Regions from separate parts of the Paenibacillus sp. J31R34 genome, predicted to be linked through region 2. Evidence: riboswitches for the same ligand, from Rfam matches in the RefSeq annotation. Region 2 holds a riboswitch; the other holds the start of a gene.
What was found. Region 2 has a riboswitch for FMN ahead of AC50YG_RS20325 (DMT family transporter). Riboswitches for the same ligand answer to the same signal wherever they lie in the genome.
Positions count from the first base shown of each region.

Region 1: linked by a shared signal. The riboswitch ahead of ribD (bifunctional diaminohydroxyphosphoribosylaminopyrimidine deaminase/5-amino-6-(5-phosphoribosylamino)uracil reductase RibD) and the one ahead of AC50YG_RS20325 (DMT family transporter) in region 2 are both predicted to bind FMN.

Region 1 covers NZ_JBXENU010000001.1:189,854-200,641, reverse strand. The annotation lists gene ribE (riboflavin synthase) at 1-661, opposite strand, end outside; gene ribD (bifunctional diaminohydroxyphosphoribosylaminopyrimidine deaminase/5-amino-6-(5-phosphoribosylamino)uracil reductase RibD) at 677-1,783, opposite strand; FMN riboswitch at 1,938-2,148, opposite strand; gene AC50YG_RS00710 (peptidylprolyl isomerase) at 2,400-2,831, opposite strand; gene lysA (diaminopimelate decarboxylase) at 2,888-4,219, opposite strand; gene AC50YG_RS00700 (spore germination protein) at 4,336-6,165, opposite strand; gene AC50YG_RS00695 (stage V sporulation protein AB) at 6,221-6,649, opposite strand; gene AC50YG_RS00690 (stage V sporulation protein AA) at 6,642-7,292, opposite strand; partial or broken gene AC50YG_RS00685 (transposase) at 7,491-7,700, opposite strand; partial or broken gene fabZ (3-hydroxyacyl-ACP dehydratase FabZ) at 7,779-8,195, shown strand; gene AC50YG_RS00675 (SDR family NAD(P)-dependent oxidoreductase) at 8,252-10,788, opposite strand, start outside.
Region 2 covers NZ_JBXENU010000007.1:222,554-233,341, forward strand. The annotation lists gene AC50YG_RS20305 (efflux RND transporter permease subunit) at 1-2,812, opposite strand, end outside; gene AC50YG_RS20310 (sensor histidine kinase) at 2,896-4,272, opposite strand; gene AC50YG_RS20315 (response regulator transcription factor) at 4,265-4,948, opposite strand; gene AC50YG_RS20320 (putative sporulation protein YtxC) at 5,118-6,059, opposite strand; gene AC50YG_RS20325 (DMT family transporter) at 6,164-7,153, opposite strand; FMN riboswitch at 7,285-7,433, opposite strand; gene AC50YG_RS20330 (hypothetical protein) at 7,580-7,735, opposite strand; gene AC50YG_RS20335 (MFS transporter) at 7,794-9,293, opposite strand; gene AC50YG_RS20340 (MerR family transcriptional regulator) at 9,425-10,249, shown strand; gene mqnC (cyclic dehypoxanthinyl futalosine synthase) at 10,378-10,788, opposite strand, start outside.

The sequences.
Region 1 (10,788 bases), on a different contig from region 2:
CATTGCTCAGCTTCGTTCCGCCTGCCTTGCCAGCTTTGCTGCCGGAAGTCGCCCCAGCCTCGCGAGCTGGCTTGAAATGCAGCAAATGCTCCACATATTTGCCAATCATATCGCATTCGATATTAACGGAATCGCCTATGCGCTTATCGAGCAAAGCCGTTTCGCCAAGCGTATGCGGGATGACGGACACCGAGAAGCCCGAATCATTCGTGCCAACAACCGTTAGGCTGATGCCGTCAATGGCGATCGAACCTTTCGGAATGACATATTTCAGCGTTGCCGCATCGTTCAGCTTAATACTGAATATAACAGCATTGGCGTCGGTTGCCCTTTTTGCAATGACGCCTGTGCCGTCAATATGCCCCTGCACCATATGACCGCCAAAGCGCCCTCCAGCCAGCATCGCGCGCTCCAGATTGACCTGTTCACCGGGCTTTAGCTGGTGAAGATTGGAGCGCCGGTATGTCTCCGGCATTACATCAGCGTCAAAGGTGCTGCCTGTAAAGGAGATGACCGTCAGACAAACGCCGTTTACGGCTATGCTGTCGCCCAGCGCCACACCTTCGAGGACGCGGGAGGCGGCAATCGTTACTACCATAGCCTCGCCCTGCTTGACCACCCGCTTCAGTTTGCCGACTTCTTCAATCAGACCCGTAAACACGGCTAACCCTCCTCTCTAAACATGACGGTAGACCGGGTAGCCGCTTATGCAAATATCAGCTCCCGCTTGCTCCACCTGCGTGCGCTCCAGTTCAATAGCCTGCGCCATTTTTTCAAAGCCTTCAAAATCAAAGGTGCCGGGAGCTGCTGCTCCGCCAATGATTTTGGTAGCCATGTAAATCATGATTTTATCGATGAGTCCTGCTGTTAGCATTGCGCCATTGAGCTTACCTCCGCCTTCCAGCAAAATCGACCCTATTTCCAGCTCGCCAAGCTTTCTCATCGCTTCCGGCAAATCAACCTGCTCTCCGGTGCCTGCCCGAATGAGCTCGACGCCAGCAGCCAGCAGCTCCTGCGCCTTGGCGTCATCCGCCTGCTCAGTCGCAATGACGATCGTTCTTGCTGTCCGATCCGTGACCACGCGCGCGGTGAGCGGCAGCTTCAGGCTGCTGTCGATGACAATACGCACCGGATGCAGCGCCGGTACGTCTGCTCTTGTCGTGAGCTGCGGATCGTCTGCAAGAACGGTGCCGATACCGACCATGATACCCATATGCTGATGGCGCAGCGTATGCACCTGCTCCCTTGCAGCACTGCCCGTTACCCATCTGCTGTCGCCGGTGCGGGAAGCAATTTTGCCATCGAGCGTGCTCGCTGTCTTAAGGGTGACAAACGGCAGCTTCGTTGTAATGTATTTATTAAATTTTTCATTCATTTGGTTGGAACGTTCCCCTAGAAGGCCCACCTCAACCTCAATACCGCATTCCTTCAGCCGTTCAAGGCCCCGCCCAGCTACCTGTGGGTTCGGATCGGTCGTTGCAACGACTACCCTTGCCACCTTGGCATCAATAAGCCGCTCGCAGCAAGGCGGCGTCTTGCCAAAATGGCTGCAAGGCTCCAGCGTTACATACGCGGTAGCACCTTCCGCTTCTTCGCCCGCCATTTGCAGCGCATGCACCTCAGCATGCCCGGTTCCCCGCTTGAGATGTGTACCAATGCCGATAATTCGGCCTTCCTTTACAACGACGCAGCCGACGATTGGATTAATATCCGTCTGTCCAGCCGCCTTCTCTGCCATATCCAGTGCTAAGCTCATATAATAACTGTCATTCAAAATATCCATGAACGCAAAAAACCTCCATTAGCAACATAGCCAACGGAGATGAGAGTATATCTTAGAGACCCGCTTTCAAGTACACAAATAATCGATTTTAACAGACCTAATTGCCCAGCGAAAAAAAGTGCAAGCAAATAAGCATGAAATCACGCCTTGAAAGTGTCTCCTTCTCCCATCCAGACTGTACTGTCGGTCCCGGAATTGCACCAGGTCAGCCGTACACAATCCGTTCATGCGTTCACACGCTCTGAATTCATTGTATACGGGTCACGGACTGACAGGCAGCATATCTGTCGCTTCAACGTTCCAAGCGCTTAGACAGCCTCCTGATCACCGCCGGTTGGGATTTTCACCCGACCCCGAAGGAAAGCCACTGTATTATTTTTTTCTATACGTTTCGCCAAAACGATGGCGTCTAATAGAAAGAACGCCGTCAGGCGTTTTTCTTATAGTCACTTACTTTTAAAATGTAACTCTGATGAAATGTTACCACCGCAAAATTGAAAAAGCAAGAGTTTTCGATTCTGATTCTCAATTAGCATTCATAATGTTTGAGCCTTTTATAAAAAAAACCGCTCGTTCCCCCGACCAATCGGAAAAACAAGCGGCCTTCTCGCAACGATTAAACCGTTACAATTTCAACTTTTTCCATTTTTTCGCCTTGGCGGAACGTGTCAACATGTTCCATGCCTTTAGCTACTTTGCCAAATACAGTGTGTCCGCCATCCAGATGCGGCTGTGGAGCATAGCCGATGTAGAATTGGCTTCCGCCTGTGTTGCGTCCAGCATGCGCCATTGCAAGGGAACCGCGCTCATGCTTGTTTGGGTTGATTTCACAGTTGATTGTGTAGCCAGGTCCGCCAGTGCCGTTGCCAGTAGGGCAGCCGCCTTGAGCAACGAAGCCCGGGATTACGCGGTGGAAAGTCAAACCATTATAAAAACCATCGTTGGCAAGCTTCTCAAAGTTTGCAACTGTGTTAGGCGCATCTTGATCAAAGAGGTCAATAATAACCTCTGCTCCGTTTGCCATTGTAATTTTCGCTTGTTTTGCCATCTATTAAACATCTACCTTTCTATATCCGAATAAGACTACGTTACCAAATTTAACCCTTATTTCGCAAGGGCTGTTTTGCGAAGTCTTGCCGGAAGCAAGTCATTGCCGACAATATTGTCCAAAGATTCGCGCTGAACGACGAGATCAGACACGCCATCTTTGACAAATACGACAGCTGGACGGCGGAAACGGTTGTAGTTGCTCGCCATCGAATAATTATAAGCGCCTGTGCAAAATACTGCAAGCAGATCGCCGCTGTTTGCTTTCGGCAATTCCAAATCAATAATGAGCTTGTCGCCGCTTTCGCAAGCTTTGCCCGCTACGGTAACCGTCTCTTCGCTTGCCTCGTTCGCACGATTTGCAAGCACCGCTTCATAAACGGATTGATAAAGCGCCGGACGCGGGTTATCCATCATGCCGCCATCTACAGCGATATATTTGCGCACGCCTGGAATTTCCTTGCTAGTTCCAACTGTATAAAGCGTTGTGCCTGCATCGCCGACGATGCTGCGGCCCGGCTCAACCCAAATTTCAGGAAGCGGGAATTCCGCTGCCGTAAAGCTGGAAATGAGCGTATCCGTAATCGCTGCAACGTATTGAGCAACTGGAAGCGGGGAATCTCCGTCTACATAACGGATGCCGAAGCCGCCGCCAAGGTTTATAACCTGGAACGTCAAGCCAAGGTCTTGGCGAATTTCAATTGCAAACGCCGACATTTTCTCAACAGCCATCTTAAAGCCGTCTACTTCAAAAATTTGCGAGCCGATGTGGGAATGAACGCCAAGCACATCCAGATTGGACAGCTCCATCGCTTCCATAATCGCCAGTTTAGCCGCGCCATTCGTCAAATCGAAGCCGAACTTGGAATCTTGTTGGCCCGTGGAAATATAGTCATGCGTATGCGCCTCAACACCCGGCGTAATCCGCAGCAAAATTTTAACCGTCAAGCCTTTGTCCTTCGCCAGCGCATTAAGCACTTTAAGCTCAGTAGAGTTGTCTACTACGAAGCAGCCGATGCCTGCATCCAGCGCCATATTGATTTCATCCGGCGATTTATTGTTGCCGTGGAAGTGAATGCGCGCTGCTGGGAAGCCCGCTTTCAGCGCCGTGTGCAGCTCTCCGTCGGAAACGACGTCAAGCGACAGGTTTTCCTGCTCGGCAAGCGCACACATTGCCATTGTGCTGAATGCTTTGCTTGCATAGGCCACTTGAAATTGCAGGCCGGATTTTTGAAAAGCGGTCACATATTCATTCGCGCGCTTTCGCACTAGCGCCTCATCGACAATATATAGCGGCGTACCATATTCTTTCGCCAGCTCCGTTACATCACAGCCGCCGATTTCCAAATGCCCCTGGGCATTAACTTTGCTCGTTCCGTGCAAGTACATTGTTATTATTCCTCCATACGTGAATAGATTCGATTTACACCAATAGCAACAGTATATCGCAATCTACCCGCAAGCGTAATGGATAATTTAACAAGTCATTTGCATTATTTACGGCTTTACTCCGTTTCGGGCATTTTATCGAGCTGCTGGGGCCGCAGCAGATTGGGCCGCTTGCGATTTTGCAGCACGGGCGTCCGGAAAATGATATTCATCATCGCCCGGAAATCAAACGGAATGAACGGCCACATGTAGGGACGATTGAACGAACGCTCCATGCACAAAAACAGCAGGATAACCGTCGTCCCAACAATGAATCCCGGCACCTGAAAGGCTGCCACAAGCGTAATGAGTACAAGCCTGACAATGCGGTTCGCCAGCCCCAGCTCATAGCTCGGCGTCGCAAACATCCCAATAGCCGCAACCGACATATACAAAATGACCTCATTGACGAAAATGCCCGTCTGGACCGCAATATCGCCAATGAGAATAGCTGATACGAGCGACATTGCCGTCGCCAGCGAAGTTGGCGTATGCACCGAGGCGAGCCGCAGCAGATCGACACCGACCTCCGCCAGTAGAAATTGTACGAGCAGCGGCAGCTTGCCTGTTTTCGATGGCCCGAGAAACTCCAGCGCCTGCGGCTTCAGCTCCGGATGGATAACGAACAGCAGCCAGAGCGGCAACAGAAAAAGCGAGGCGAATATGCCAATAAACCGTACCCAGCGCAGATAGGTGCCGATAAATGGCGTCTGGCGATTTTCCTCAACATGCTGGATAAGATCGAAATACGTCGTCGGCAAAATCATGACGCTGGGCGATGTGTCCACGAAGACGACAACCGCTCCTTCCAGCAAATGCGAGGCCACAACATCCGGACGCTCCGAATAACGGACGAGCGGGAATGGGCTCCAGCCCCGTTTAACGGTCGCCTCCTCCAGCTGCTTGTCGGCAAGCGGAATGCCGTCTACCTTGACCAGCGAAATTTTTTCCTTAACGGATTTAAGCAATTCCTTATCTACCAAATCATTAATGTAGGCGATACATACATCCGTCTGTGTGCGCTCGCCAATCTGCACCAGCTCGTAACGAAGCTGCGGATCACGCAGCCTGCGCCTTACAAGCGAAATATTCATCATCAACGTTTCGACGAAGCCGTCGCGACTGCCTCTGACGACCCGCTCCAGGCTTGGCTCGTCCGGCGAGCGTGCCGGAAAGTTTTTGGCGTCAATAAGCAGCGCCGTTGCTTCCTTGTCGATGAACAGCGCCGTTCCGCCAGAGAGAATGCCCGTCAGCAGCTTATTCCAATCCTGCTCGGACTTGACCTGGGATGCTGGCACATACATATCGAGAAAGGCATGCAGCGCATCGGATGATAAATCATCCGGCTGCAAGTAGGTCAGCCGCTTCAGCACTTCTGTTTGCAGCGTATCCTTTGCCAGACCGTTCATAAACACGAACGCGACTCGCCGCTCGCCGAATATCATTTCCCGAACAACAACATCGAAGCTGCTGCCGTAGCCAAGCTCATTTTTCAGCCGCTCCAATACATCATCCAAATCCGAAGGAATCCGCTCCTCGCGACCATCCTGCCGTTGCTCTCTGCCTTGCGACTTCCCTCGATCCTGCGTATGCCGCTGTCCCTGCCTGCTTCTTTGCGCTTTGGCACGGGCCTGCAGCGGCTGATCGTGGCCATGCTGCCCTTCCTCCCTATTTTGCTGGTGGTCGCTTCTACTCTCCACGTGCGGGTTCTCCTTCTCCCCGCCAGCAAGCTGCTTGGCATGAATAAACCCCTTCACCTGCCGCCAGCCTCGCTCTCTTTTACCGGAAGAATGCTTCTCCCTGCCCGCTTCGGTGTCCGGCTCATTTCCCAGCTTCATCATGCCAGGAATGCTAGCCTGCCTGTAATCTTGCCCCGGTTCATTGTGCTGCTCTTGATCCTTATCCATCTTCTTCCTTCACCTCAGTTCTCCAGCATAGCCCTGCTCATTCTCTACCATTTCCCTACCATTGATACCAAAGCCAGTCCAGCAGCGACCCGAGCGTCTTGCCAAGCACCATCGCCATCACAAGGCCAACTAAATAGTCCGACAGATGGATGCGTTTGGCGAGGATGGGAAACACATTCAGCACTTCCGTCAGCGCCGCCGCAAGCAAGCCGACGAAAATGCCATTGAGCAGCCCGACAGCAATCTGTGACGTAATGCCAGCAAGCGAAAGCTTCCAATCGAAAAAATCTGCGAATGTCCAATAAACCGCACCGCTTATTACCGCCGTTTCAAACCAAATGGACAGGCTGTAGGCATAGGCAATTTGGGCCAATCGCGGAATAAGATCCAGCACTGTTAGCAGCGCCACCAGTCCGCTGCCTACCGCAAGCCCTCCCGATAAGCCCAGCATGACAATAAACGCATGAATCGGCCAATCAAGCATCGTCCTCACTCCGAGCGGTTTGACGATCATTTTTTTTACGCATCTCGTCGGCGATAACATAGGCGTTCACATTTTCCTGGTAGGTGAACAGCTCTACTTCTAGCGGATTCGGCTCTTCATTGAATTTTTTTCGGAACAGATGGTTGAAAAACAGCACCATGCCAAGCCCAATGCCGAAGGAATATGGAATTTGAAACCAAAGCGGATGTTCATTATGCTCTCCGGTAATCAGCTCGACGATCCGAATATGGACCTCCTTCATACTGACATCCGTATGGAAGTTCATAATCGCCAGACCTGCGCCGAAAAACAGCAGCAGCCATGAAAAAATCAGCAGCGGAATGCGCGGCTTTGGCGGCTTATCCGCAATCATAACCAGCACCTGCGGATCGCCATAGGCTTCAATAGACAGACCAGGCTCCAGCTCGCGCAGCCGGCTGACAATTTGCAGCAAATCGATGACGACGCGGTTGCCGTCCGGCTTGCTGTGACGATATAGTACGAGCTGGCCGAGGCGCTGTTCCTGCTCTTCGGACTCGCCAAGCAGCCTCGCCGCCTGCCCGAGCGTCACTTCCTTCTCGGGACGTATCCCAATACGCTTGCGCAAACGCAAATAGAAAGGCTGCCGCTGCGTCGTATCCATCCGTCATCAGTCCTTTATCTGTACTTTGGGTTCGTTTCCCTTTTAGTATGAGAAAAACAGGAATCAGATAGTCACGACGCAGCAGGTAAAAACAAGAAAAAATGGGCTGTCCCAAAAGTAGTTTTTTATCTACCTTGTGAAGCCCTTACCGCTTCGAATTTTGAATGAGATAAAAAAAGCGCGAGTTTCGGGGCTAAACTAGCCCCAGAACTTGCGCTTTTGCTTCAGCGTTGCCCACTTGAGCAAATTGTGGGCAAGCGAAAGCCACCTGACCTCAAGACTCACTTTGGGTAAGCCACGAAGCAGATAACGCCGGAATCCCCGGTTACTTTTCGGTTGCCCAAAGACACTTTCGGGTTCAATCATACGACGAACCGAAAGGTGGTACCCTTCTTCGCTTTGAAGCAGTTGTATTGCACGGGTCGCAGCGTTCGCGGGCAGAGCTCGGACCTCGGGCGTACGGAAACGATTGAGGAGACGGCGGAGATGGTCACCCAGGCCGGCGGCCTCGGGATTGCGGTGCAGATCGATCATACGGAGGAAGAACAGGTGCGGGCGCTGTTTGCATTCAAGAATGTCAGCATCAACGAACCGTTTTTCCAAGGGCATTTCCCAGGATTTCCGGTGATGCCGGGGGGGGGGGGGGGGGGGTAGGGCGAGGCAATGGCACAGGTTGGGGGAGTCGCAATGTTGAGCGTGCCGGACTTTAAAGGCAAGATTGCCTTCCTGGCAGGTATTGACGGTGCTCGCTTCCGCCGCCAAGTCGTTCCGGGCGACCAACTGCGCATCGAAGTCTCGATCACGAAACTCAAAGGCGGCATCGGCAAAGGACAGGCCGTTGCTTATGTCGACGGCGAGCTGGCCGCTGAAGCGGAACTGACCTTCGCAATCAAAAAAGACTAATTTTGAAGGCAAAAAAAAGGGATTCTCACGACCCGCGTGAGAATCCCTTTTTGGCGTTATGAAGTGGTGCCGACGCAACTGCGATGCTCGTGGGCAAACGTTACAAGGAACGTCGGGTCCAGCCCGAATGCGGAGTAGAGCTCTTGGCTGAAGGCAAGGATCGATGCAGCTGCTTTTGGTTCCGAGAGCAGCATCATGTGGTTGGACGAGTCAATGTCGAATAGGTGGAAATCGTCGATCTGACGTTCAAATTCGGACCAATAATCCCCTTGGTCGAATACGGGGCTCGTCTTGACTTTGAAGTACGGTTCCAGTGCCCCGAGGAACGAGCCGCTTTTGTTGCGGAAGAAATAGGCGCTGACCTCTTGCGGATAGGTCAACGGCAAGATGGTAAATCCACTGCGGTCGATCGCTTCCTGCACGTCAGAACTACTCTGAATCATGGTGTTTAGGTAGTCTTCCGTGCGCTTGTAGCCGCGCTCGCGGGCCAGGGTCAGCAACTGCTTGGAATATTCCTCATCCGAGAGCGTCGGGTCCAGATCATCACGGTGAATCAATGTGGTCGGAATCTTCTCCGGCTCGTGCTGAATCTCGGTGAGCAGGGACATGTTGACCGACTGCAGGATCGCGGTTTTTCTATTGAACATCGCTTCCGGCAAAATGGTCTTGGTATAGATTTTGTCCGAATACAAGGTGTCGAGGAACATGATGGAGTTCACCTTTTGCCCCAGTTCCTGCAATTGACGGGCCACTTCGTAGGCGAGAAGGCCGCCGAGCGAATAGCCACCGAAGTCATAAGGCCCTTCCGGCTGCACGCTCTGAATGATGTGCACGTAATACGCGGCCATCGCATAGATGCCTCGGATCGGGGTGCGGTTGCTCATCCAACCACGCGCTTTGATGCCGTAGAAGGGTCGGTTGCTCACTTTGGCGATCATCGAGTAGATGCCGACGCCGCCTGCCGTCCCGTGCATCCAGAAGATCGGACGACCTTCCGTGGCTTGGTTCAGCAGGACGAGTTCCGGGAACTGCGGCAAGCTGGTCTGCACGGGCTTGTGGGCCGGCGGTGCTGCGAGCGGTGCTTGCGGCGGTGTGGGAGTCTGGCTCACGATCTCCGCTTTAGGCTTCGCCTTGGTTGTCCCATTGGGAACCAGCTCTCGAATCAGGTCTTCCATCGATCGGCAATCGCTCAGTTTGACGAAGGAGAAAGATGGGTCGATCTGCGTTTGTATCTGCTGCAGCAGTTGCATGAACAGAATCGAGTCAAATCCGTAGTGGTCGAGCGGCTTGTTCACCTTAAGCTCCGCAGGCTTGAGACCCACCAGTTCGGAGATGATGCCGATGACTCGCTCCTGCAGATCCTCCGCGATGGCGAGGTCCTGTTCCTCCGAGACGGGAGCCGCCTCGGAAGCAGAAGCTGCAGCAACTGCTGGCAGGCTCTGCGTTGTCAGCTCTCGTCTTGCGATTGTCGGAGCGGTCAGCCAGCAGCGGCGGCGCTCAAACGGATAGGTCGGCAAGGAGATGCGACGAGCGGATGCTCCGCCTTGCAGCGCTTCCCAAGGAATCTTGCCGCCTTTCGCCCAGTAGAGGGCTAATTTTCCAAGATTACCCTCTGCCAGCAAGGCTCGAAGAACGGTCTCTCCGGTGATCACGGCCAGAAGATCGAGGATCTCGGAATGAGACTCGTTCAGGTCGCCGAGATAGAGCACGATGGGCGCGTCGCCTTTTTTCAAATAGCCTCGCAGACCTTGCATCAGCTCGTCGCGGCTTTGTACCACCATCGCAAGTCGCGCCTCCATCTCGTCACGGCCGACTTGCAGCGTGTGCGCGATGTCAGGCAGCTTCAAGCTCTCGTCGGCTTCGAGGAACGCGAGCAGTTGTGCGGCAACCTCGTCCAGACGCTCGCGATTCTTCGCGGAGAGGACGATGATCTGCGGTGCTTCCGTCGGTTCTTGATCGACCGCCTCTTGCTGCGCCGGGATGTATTCTTCGACTACAAGATGCGCGTTCGTGCCGCTGATGCCGGTCGTGCTGACTGCACCGAGGCGCGGGCGCTCATCGGCTGTGGTCCACGATCTGTTCTTGGTATGAATCACGAACGGGCTGTCTGTCAGGTTGATGTAGTCGTTGCTCGATTCATAGTTGTGCAGAGCCGGAATCGTCCGCTCTTTCATCGCCATCAGCATGGAGATCAAGCTGACGACGCCGGATGCGGCGAACGTATGCCCGATCAACGGCTTGATCGAGCCGAGCGCGCAGTATTGCGTCCGGTCAGTGTGTCGGCGGAAGGCGTTAGTGAGCGCCTGCACCTCGATGGGGTCTCCCAATTTGGAACCGACGCTGTGGGAGAGCACAAACTGGATGTCGGCCGGGTTGATGCCGAAGCGCTTGTAGACTTGATGAAGCAGGTCTGCTTGGCTCGCAGGGCTCGGCGCGGTGATGCCGTTGGTCTGGCCGTCGTAGTTGACGGCGCTGCCCTTGATGCAGCCGTAGATCTGATCGCCATCCTCCAGCGCTTTGCTCAGCGGCTTGAGCACGACGACAGCTACCGCTTCGCTCGGCACCAGGCCATTTGCACGCCCGTCGAACACAA
Region 2 (10,788 bases):
TAAACACCAGCGAGGCTAAAATAATAAGCGGTGTCCGCAAGCCTCCGAACGTCATGCTCATAATTATAAACACGAGGCCAATCGCTGCCGCCATGGCGATGCCGAGACTTGAGAACCCGTCATTAATCATTTGCAGGCCGCCGCCTACTTTGAGCTCCACATCAGAAGGTATTGTCAGACTGTCGATATCCGCCTGCACCAGCTTAGTCACTGCCGATACGGCACTGTCATCCTTCACCGTTCCACTGACAAGAGCGTACATTTTGCCATCGTCATGGCTAACCTTGATCCAGGCGTTCTGCTCGGTTATATCTGCGATATCCTTCAGCTTCTTCATGCCCGCTGCAGTAGGAATCTGTATATTTTCGAGCTCTTCCTTAGTGGCAATTTGCTGTTTATACGACAACGTGATTGCTTGTTCCTTATTATCGATTTTGTAAGTGCCCGCATCGACTGGTCGAAGCTGCTCGCCGGTCAGTTGCATAATTAGATAGGGGCTAATATTGGCATCTATTCCGCTTTGGTTAAGGGAAACGACCCATTTAGGCGTTACCTCATCCATATTGTTCGTAATATCCTTCAAATCACTGCTTTCCTTCATTAGCTTTTCGATTTGAATGGCCGTTTGCGCCAGCTTGTCCGCACTGTCCGAATAAATGCTGACATCAATATTGTTACCCGAAGGCGGTCCCTGCTGTTCGCCCGCTTTAATATTGAGCGTCGTGCCTGCCTGCTTCGCAGTGACCACTGCCAGCAGCTCAGTCTGCAGCTTCGAGGTCAACTCCGCCATATCGCTTCCTTCGGTAAATTGAGCCGTGATTGTCGCTTTATTATTGCCGCCGCCAGATAGCAGCGGGTTAGCGCCTGCCCCCCCAACGGAAACCTCGTAGCTCTCTACGTTTTCCAGCTTACTTAAATAGGCCTCCACCTCGCCGCTGACATCGTCCGTCTGCTTCAGGCTGCTTTGCGCTGGCAGGGCAACATCAATAGCTAAGCTTGGAGTCGCACTTGTCGGCAGAAAAGCAACACCAATTAAAGGAATCAAACCCAGCGAGCCTATTAGCAGCACGACAGCAGATCCTAATACGAGCGCTTTGCGCTTCAGTGCGCTGCGGATTATTTTTTCAAAACCATTTGAAAGTCTGCTTTCCTTCGTATGCGGCTTAACGCTTCTGAAAAAGCGGCTGCCCAGCACAGGTATCAGCATCATCGACACTAATAGCGAGATCGTAATGGAGAGAACGACAGCAATCGAAAACGGACGGAAAAACTGTCCAATGATCCCGCTGACAAAAGCGAGCGGAGCGAAGACGACGATCGTCGCCGCCGTGGAAGAGGCTACCGCCCCGATCACTTCGCGGGTCGCTTGGTAGGCTAGCTCCTTGCCGCTCATTTTCTCGCCTTTTTCCTGCCGCCATCTATATATATTTTCTATAACGACGATGCTGTCATCGACGATCCTCCCGACGGAAACCGCGATGCCGCCCAGCGTCATAATGTTAAGCGTGTAGCCCATTTGATCCATAATCGCAATCGTGGCAAAAATAGAAATCGGCAGCGACAAAATCGAAATAATCGTCGCCCTTACATTGCGCAAAAACAGGAAAATAATGAGCACGCAAAACAATGTGCCATACAAGCCTTCACGAATGAGGCCGGATACGGATTCTTTAATTTCCTGTCCTTGATCTACAATGACATGATACTCCAGCTCGCCTTTGCCTTGATAAGTGGTGAGCAGCTCCCTCACATTGTCAGACACATCCGCCGTGTTGGCATCCTGCGTCTTCTGAATCGAGATAACAAAGCTCGGCTCGCCATTAAAGCGGGTAATTTCATTTTGCTCCGATACCGTCTTAATGTCGGCAATATCACCCAGCGTGATAGCAGCTGAGGTGACCGCACCGGCTGAAGCTTCAGAACCAATTGATGCTGCGCCTGACCCGGCAACGTTTCCTAATGCAGAACCTGTGGCACTGCCAGGAGCAGCTTGATTAGCCGCATTGCCCTGCATACCGCCAGCACCCGCTCCACCAGCGCTGCCTGTCGCTGAGCCTGCGGTGCCGCCGCCAGCCGTTGCCGCCAGCTTCAGCTCTTCAAGCTGCTTCAAGGTATCGAGGCTGCCGGTCAACCGGATTGGTATAACCGTCTCTTCCTGCGACACCGAGCCCAGTGGCAGGGCGTAGTCTAGCGCCTGAAGCGCCGTGCGGATGGAGCTGAGCGTAATGCCATGCTGCGCCGCTTTATTTTTATCTACAACAATGCTTAACTCATTCGTCGTACCGCCCTTTAGCGTAACGCTTCCTACTCCAGCTAGCTTTTGCAGCTCAGGCACGATGCTGTTTTGCAGCTCATCAGCTAGCTTTGCCGAATCTCCTTCGGCAGCGAATACAGCCGCTTGATAAATAGGCTGGCTATTTGCCGACAAGCGCTGCACCGTTACACTGGCATTATTGGCAAGCTTCAGCTTGCTGAGCTCAGCTTCAACTTCGCTGTATTTTTTATCCATGTCAGTACCAAATGGGAACTGGATAAAAATACTGGCTGCATTTTCAGCAGAGGTGCTCGTTAACGACTCATAGCCCTGCACACGCTTCAAATGGTCTTCAATGGGCTTTGCAACCTCTGACTCGATCTCCTCCGTAGAGGCGCCAGGCTGAATCGCCTGTACGAACACGGCCGGGAAATCCAAATCCGGAAACGTCTGCTGCTTAATTTGCGTGGAGGCATACAAGCCATACCCCAGCACCAAAACGCATAATAAAATGACGGCAACGCCATTTTTCAAACTAAATTTGGTCAGTCTATTCAAAGTATATCTCTCCTCTCGCTGTATAACCTCCTTCATCATAGCGAGTAATTTTGTACTAATTATGTACAGGGACGCTGGCAGCCCTAATTGGATTTATCTGGAGGAACTAGCGGTAGTACGACTGTCATCGTCGTCCCTTTGCCCATCGTACTCGCTACCCTGATTTCCCCTGCATGGAGCTCGACAATCCGCTTAACAATGGAGAGGCCGATGCCATTTCCGCCAACCGCACGCTCGCGGGCTTGATCTATTTTATAAAAGGGCTTGAAAATATGCTGAAGCTCCTCCTCCGGAATGCCCACTCCGCTGTCAGCAACCGACACGGTCACGCTATGCTGGCTTGCCGCCAAGCTAATTGCAATGACGCTTCCAGCCCCTGTGAACTTAATCGCATTGCTCAGCAGATTCGTCCAAAGCTGGCTCAGCTTATCCTCATCTGCCGAAATAGTTACAGGCTCCAGATCCAGTTCGAGCTTAATGCTTTTGGCGGACCAAAGCGGCTCGCTGGCAATCATGACATCCTTAAGCTGCTCATCCAAACGATATTTGCTCATATTCGGCTGAATTTGGTCATGCTCAAGCGAGGACAGCTTAAGCAAATCCTGCGTCAGCCGTGATAGGCGGTCGCTCTCCTCCTCAATAATGGTGAGCAGGCGAAGACGGCTTTCCTCATCCAGCTTTTTCTGCTTAAGCGCCATAGTGAAGCCTTTAATTGAAGTAAGCGGAGACTGAATTTCATGAGAGACGTCCGAGACGAACTGCCTTCTCACCCGCTCCAGCGAATCGAGCTCCTGGGCCATCTGATTAAAGCTTGCCGTCAGCTCGCCGATTTCATCCTTGCGTTTTGTAGCGAGCCTGATGCTGAAATCGCCTTTCGCCATTTTTCGGGTAGCCGAGGTTAGATGCTTCAAAGGACGCACCATATAGCGGGAGGTCACGATGACGAGAAGTGTACCAATTAATAGAACGAGAATAAGCTGCATGCGGAAATAGCCGAAAGCGAGGTTGGCAACGCCATTCGTTTCAGGCTTTATAAACAAGGCGTAGGCTTGTCCTTCAATTTGAAAAGGGAGCCCGACGACGAGCCGGTCATAATCTTTGTCCGCCCCGCCCCGATAAACACCGCCGCTGAGCACGCTGCGCAAATTTTCCCCATCCACATTCAACTTATGTCCGGCAACCTTGTCGGTTGCGTGAAGCGGTCTGCCTTGTTCGTCATAGACGATAAAGGTGAAAATCGGCAGCGCGGTTATGCCCTCCATTAAAGCATCCAAATTGTTGGGGTACGAATCTTTGTAGGATTCGATTATCGTTTTGCCGCTGACAATTAAATTGTCCTGAACGTAGGTTCGAAGCTTATGACTAAACAGAAAATGGGTCATGAAAAAGCTTAAAATGACGCTCGCCATAACCGATGCGACAAACATAAGAATAAAGCGGACATACAGCGATTTAATCACGATATACCTCCAGCCGGTAGCCAAGTCCCCAGATCGTCACGATTTTGAAATCCTGCTCATACGCGGCAAAACGCTCTCTCAGTCGCTTAACATGCGTATCCACAGCCCGCTCATCGCCCTCGTAATCGTAGCCCCATATTTGCTCAATTAATGAATCACGCTTGAACAGCTTGCCCGGATAGCTCGCCAGCAAAAACAGCAGCTCAAATTCCTTAAGCGGTATGGATTCACTTGAGCCTGTATCCTTATAGCGAATTTGATAGCTCGTTTTATCAAGTGTTACTTGTCCTAAACGCACAATTTGTGAGATTGAAATGCGATATCGCTTCAACAGCGCCTTCACCCGCATCACCAGCTCCATCGGGTCAAAAGGCTTTACCATATAATCGTCGGTGCCCAGCCGAAAGCCTTTAATTCGCTCGGGCGCCTCCCCTTTGGCGGTAATCATCATAATCGGCTTGTCCCCCGCTTCGCGCACTCTTCTGCACAGCTCCCAGCCGTCCATCTGCGGCATCATAATGTCGAGAATAATAAGATCAACCGGATGATTGCTATAGTAGTCCCAAGCGTCTACGCCATTGCTTTGCTCTATAATGTCCATTCCTTCATCTTCCAAAAACAAACGGAGCAGCTGCCGGATATGCGGATCGTCATCCACTACGAGTACGGTCGTCATGCGTGTTCCTTCTTCCCAATTTAAAGTACAGTTCTATGTCATAGTGTAATACACAATTTTGTATTATTTATGTATTTCTTTCATTTGAAAAAAACTCGCCGAATATCGGCGAGCCTGCAGCTAGTTTATTTGGCTAGTTCATCATGCTGATTCATATTACTTACTTATTTTAAGGCTGAGTAACACCATCATTCCATTCCCCCATTGCGTGGGAGCACAACACACAATCACTGCACACCGATACCCGGTTGTCAAAAATCGTTTCAATCGTCCGAATGACCTGCATATCGACATGCTGCGTATGAACGACAATTTGCTTAGGAGACGCGGCAATCAGCGAGCTGATAACCATATCCTCGATGTTCATTTCCGTTTCCAGCATTTCGGCCACCAGGCGGTCGGAATGCGGCTTCGGCTCGAACAATTGAAATTTGTCATTATACAGCATAAAATCATGGTTGCCTTTATGAACCAAATGGACAATGGCGACCTTCGATTGCTGCAGCCCAACAAAATATTTGAGCAGCGAAATAAACTCCTGATATTGCTTATCGAGCACATATTCATCCAGAGCGTATTCCACAATGTCGCCTAGCTCGTGACGATACCCATGAAGCCTGAAGGTAGCGATGCCGCCAAGGTCAAGTCGTGTATTTTCATTCAAATACAGTTCGATTTCTTCGGCTACCTTGAGCTTGCGTCGCTTTCTATCCGCATCCAGAAACTTGGCGTTCAAGCCATCCAGATCGGTATCCTGCATCAGCTGGCTGCAATATTTTTCGATGACGGAGACGTCAGTGGAATGGCCGCCCTGATATTTTTTCTTAATGATGCTAATGAGCATTTCCGATTCCAAATTGGTTACAACATATTCAGCGAGCGCTTTGGCAGCGCGGTGGTACAGTATTTCTCCATGCTTATTCAGTTGAAAATAAGGCGTTGCCGACTGGCACATAATGGTGCCCTCGGACTCCAAATCGAACTGCACCAACTGACTCTGGGGCGCTGCTTCAATATGTAAATCCTCATTCGTATATTGTGCCATTAAGGCCGCTAAGCCAGCTGCCGTTGATTGAAGCTTGGAAGGCAGCGTAACGGTAAACAGTTCCATAAACAAGCCAACCCCTTTCATTCCCCTCATACAGTATATGGCGCACGCAGCAGCGATATACGATGAAGACATTGGGAATGAAGGGGTTGTGAATAAGCCTCAGTTTAAGCAGCAGCTTGTGGTTGCTGAGCTGCCTGTTCATTGCTGCTTCGGCTCATGAGCCATAACGTCAGCCAGATAAGCAGGAAGCCGCTAAGCTGCCCTAACGTCAGCGACTGGCCAAATACGAGCCAGTTAATCAATACGCCAACGGCAGGGAAGGAAAGCTCAGCAAGCGTCGCGTATACAGCTTTAGTTGAGGAAAGCCCTTTGTAATACAGCAGCATGCTGATTAAGCCTGGGAAAAACGCTTGAAACAATAAATTGACGGCAATGAGCGACAGCTGACTGCCTTGTGCGTTCATACTCCATGCGTCGCCGCTTGCGAGCAAAATAACGCTGAGCAGCGGCAGAGCAAGCAGAAACCTAAGGGACGTCACTATGGAAAAGGATAATTTCTTTTGCAGCAAATATTTGCCCATAACGGTCGAGCCACCCCATAATGCCGCCGCGATTATCGAGAAGAGGCAGCTGAGCAAAGCAAGATCATGCAGGCCCACAGTCGGAGATCCAAAGCCGAAGGTCAACAAATACGTGCCTGCCAGCGCCGCCAGCAAAAAGACGAAAAATTTCTGTGGCAGCTTTTCCTTCAGCAAAACTCTGGCGAGCAATATGGCAAATAACGGCTGGAGCTTCTGAAGCAGCAGCACCGCATTGGCGCTCCCATGTGAAAAGGCAGCGGTGAATAATACGGTAGCTACTGCCGAGCCGCCCCAAGAAATAAATAGCAGCGCGCCAATGACACCAATCGACAGCTTGCCGACTAATGTGCGGCGGAATTTAAACAATACAGGCACTGCGTAAAAAGCGAGCAAAATATGCTCAATAAATACAATTTGCGCCGATGTGAAGCTTTTGAGCAATAAAATACGGAACAGCGGGTCAAGCCCCCAAAGTGTCGCCCCAAGCGCCACATACCATATACCGTTTATGCCCGCAATTCGTGATGTTCGCCAGCCCGCTTTCTCGCCAGCCAGCTCTAATGTGTTCTGCAATTCAAAAACCTCCTGAGAAAGTTTTGAATTGAACCTTCTTTTATTATGAAAAAGAAACAATGCCCCTGTCAGCAATCTGACAAGGGCATCATCAACAAACCTGTTAAATGATTGTCATTTAACAAGCTGGTTCTGATCTTCTCCCGTCCGGACTATACCGTCGGCTCTGGATTCTCACCAGATCAGTCCCGGCTGCAAGCAGCCAGGAGTCGCGGGCTCTGGATGCTCCGAACGCATCCTTACCGCCGGTAGGGAATTGCACCCTGCCCTGAAGATTCATATTCGATTAAATCGTATTGTAACACAGAAGATTACAGTTTGAATAGTCTATTTGTGTGGAAAATTGGCATTTGGAATAATATTTTATTTTTCCGATCTATTTTCTTGGATTTTATCTATTCCTCAGCCAAATTTCTAACCAATCTTCTAGCTAACCTTCAGCCGTATCTCTTCCTTTTGCTTTAACTTTTCAAGCAGCAAATCATGCTGAATGCTGTCTTCTTTAATGATGTTTCTCCCTGCGAGAATGAAATAGGTGATCCCGGCTACCATGCATGCAATCACTATCAATTGATGAATCATTTACAAACCATCCCCTTACGGAAAATGTTAACCTTACTTACTTGGCTATTTAACTCGATTAAGACTGGGCGGCGCTTCTTTTCTTTGAACGAGCTCCCGTCAAACCAACGATGATCGAGGCTGCCACCAAAAATACGGTTACCCCCGCAATAATCGCGAAAAAGGACTGATCAAAAGCCGCACGACCTGCTTCTTTTAACGCCTCGGCAGCCTGTGCGGGCAATCCTTCTGCAGCCAGAAGCGCTTCATCCAGGCTGTCTTTCACATTACCCGGAACCTGGAGTCCGGCAGGAATTTTCATAGCCAAGGTGTATACAAGGCCTGACATACTTCCGATGATCGCAATGCCTGACGCTCCCCCCATCTCATAGGCTACTTCCTCAATGGATGCCGCCATCCCCGCATTCTCAGGGGGAGCATAGCTCATAATTGAATGCGATGCTGCTGTCATCCCTGCTCCTAAGCCTGCACCAAGGAGAGCGAGTCCAAGTATCTGCCCAGCAATGCCCGAATCGAATTGCATCAGATACACACCCATTCCCAGAGCCGCAAGCAGAAGGGCTGCGCTTTTAATACGGATCACATCATAGCGATGCAGGATCGCTCCAGTCAGCGGACCCGCAATGAGCGCTGCTAACGGTATGCTTATCGTATACAGCCCTGCTAGGAGTGGACTTAGGCCTTCCACTAATTGAAGACGCTGAGTCACAATATACTGAACCCCCATCTGTGCAAATGTGCCTGCCAAAGCCGTGATAAATGCAGCCGAAAAACCATTTATTTTAAATAACGAAAGATCAATAAGTGGATTTTCGCTGCTATTTTGCCTACGAATAAAGATGATTAAAGCCATAATGCCAATAACAGCTCCTATAACAGCAAAAGTAAGCGACCCTTCACGCCTAGCAAACTCTTTAATGGAATAGATGATTGCCACCATCGCAATCATGATCTGAATCGAACTAATTAAATCCCACTTCTTTTCTTTATTGCCCGGATGATTTGGCACATAGATCAGTGTCAATACGAGCGCAACAATGGCGATCGGAAGATTAATTAAAAACACCGATCCCCACCAAAAATGCTCCAGAAGCAGACCGCCTACGATGGGACCGAGACCTGCTCCTCCAGAAGCAACAGAGCCCCAAATGCCAATCGCCAATCCTAACTCGCGTCCATTTGTAAAGGTGATTCTTATGATGGACAATGTGGCCGGCATCATCATAGATGCACCGACGGCAAGCAGAACCCGTCCCGCCACTAGCACATAAGGATTGGGAGAAAAAGCGGCAAGCAGTGACGCTGCCGTAAAGACGAGCAAGCCGAGGGAGAAGATTTTTTTATGACCCCATCGGTCTCCGAGCGTTCCCATTGCTGGAAGCAGGCCCGCCATGACGAGCGAGTAGCCATTCAATATCCACAATTTTTCCGATGCTGACGCACCGAGATCGTGGGTTAAGCTGGGCAATGCCGTATACAGGATGGTCATATCCATCACAATAAGTAAAAGTGCGCTTGATACGATAACCAGAACCAACCAACGTTTGAATTTAGACATGTTACTCCTCCAGGTATGCAAGTTAACTTGTTTCAAACTTTAAAGTATCGGGTTACCCTATAGTCAAGCTTTAATTGATAGGCTACAATAGGGTTGATTATTTTTGATAGCTTGTAACGGAGGAATGAACGATGTCCGACAGCCGCAGCCTATATTTTACGACCAGTGAATTTGCCAAGACTTGCGGGGTTACCAAACATACCCTGTTTCATTATGATGAGATCGGACTTTTGAAACCAGAATTTATAAACTCAAAAGGTTATCGTTATTACTCCATTCAGCAATGCTACGTACTGGATATTATTAATGTATTGAAAAAAGCGGGGAGCTCCCTGCATGAAATTAAAGGGTTTATTCAGAATCAGAACAACCCACTGCTCATAGAACTGCTCAAACAAAAGCTGCATGACCTAGAGATGGAACAGATTAGAATACAACGAATGCAAAGACTTTTGAAAGGCGCCATTGAAATGTCGGAGCAAGCTGCGGGAACGCTTCAAGATGGTCCGTTCATAGCGGAATGTGACGAGGAATATTTCATTGCCACTCAACTGGAACAGGGCGATGGTGACAAGGAGTTTGCTCACAAATTAAATGAACATCGAACCTACTGCGAAAATCATTTGATTGAAAACGAGTTTCCTATCTGGACCATTTTATGTAAGGATCATTTTGAATCAGGCGATTATTACGGGGATTTCATTGCCAATAAGCTAAAAGCTCCCATACTAGGGGAGAGAATGCTTACCAAGCCTAAAGGTATCTATGTTGTCATGAATCATCGAGGCTCTTATGAAACGATGTCTGAAACGTACGCTATCATAAAAACATATATGGAAAGTAACGGATTGGCCCTATGCGGAAAAGCGTACGCGGTTGAGATGCTCAGCTACATTTCGGTAAAAAATCCGAACGACTATATTATACAACTATCGGTCGAGGTGTCTAAAGTGTGAAATGCTGCTTTTAGAGGCACTAACAAAAAACGCTTGTCTCATATCTATCCCTTAACGGATAAAATATGAGACAAACGTTATTACCTTTAATGATCGAAAACAGTTCCGAATTAGTGGATCGCTAAAACCTAATTTTGCATTACAAAATCCTGCTCAGCCTTGTCGCTTTCATTGTACATCCGCAAAATTTCATAGCGCGTATTGCGCTGCGCCGGAACCTTGCCCGCTTCACGAATGAGCTGCAAAATCAGCTCTATGTTGACCTTGTGCGTCGTGCCCGCAGCGGACACCACATTTTCTTCAATCATCGTACTCCCGAAGTCGTTGCAGCCATAGGCCAGCGAAAGTTTACCCATATCAGGCCCCATCGTTACCCATGACGATTGCAGGTTGTCAATATTGTCGAGGAAAATACGGCTGACTGCCACAATTTTCAAATACTCCTCCGGCTTCGCTTTCTCCATCGGCATCCTCGTGTTGTCTGGCTGGAACGGCCAGGAAATGAAGGCCGTAAACCCTTCGGAGTCGTAGCCATTCGC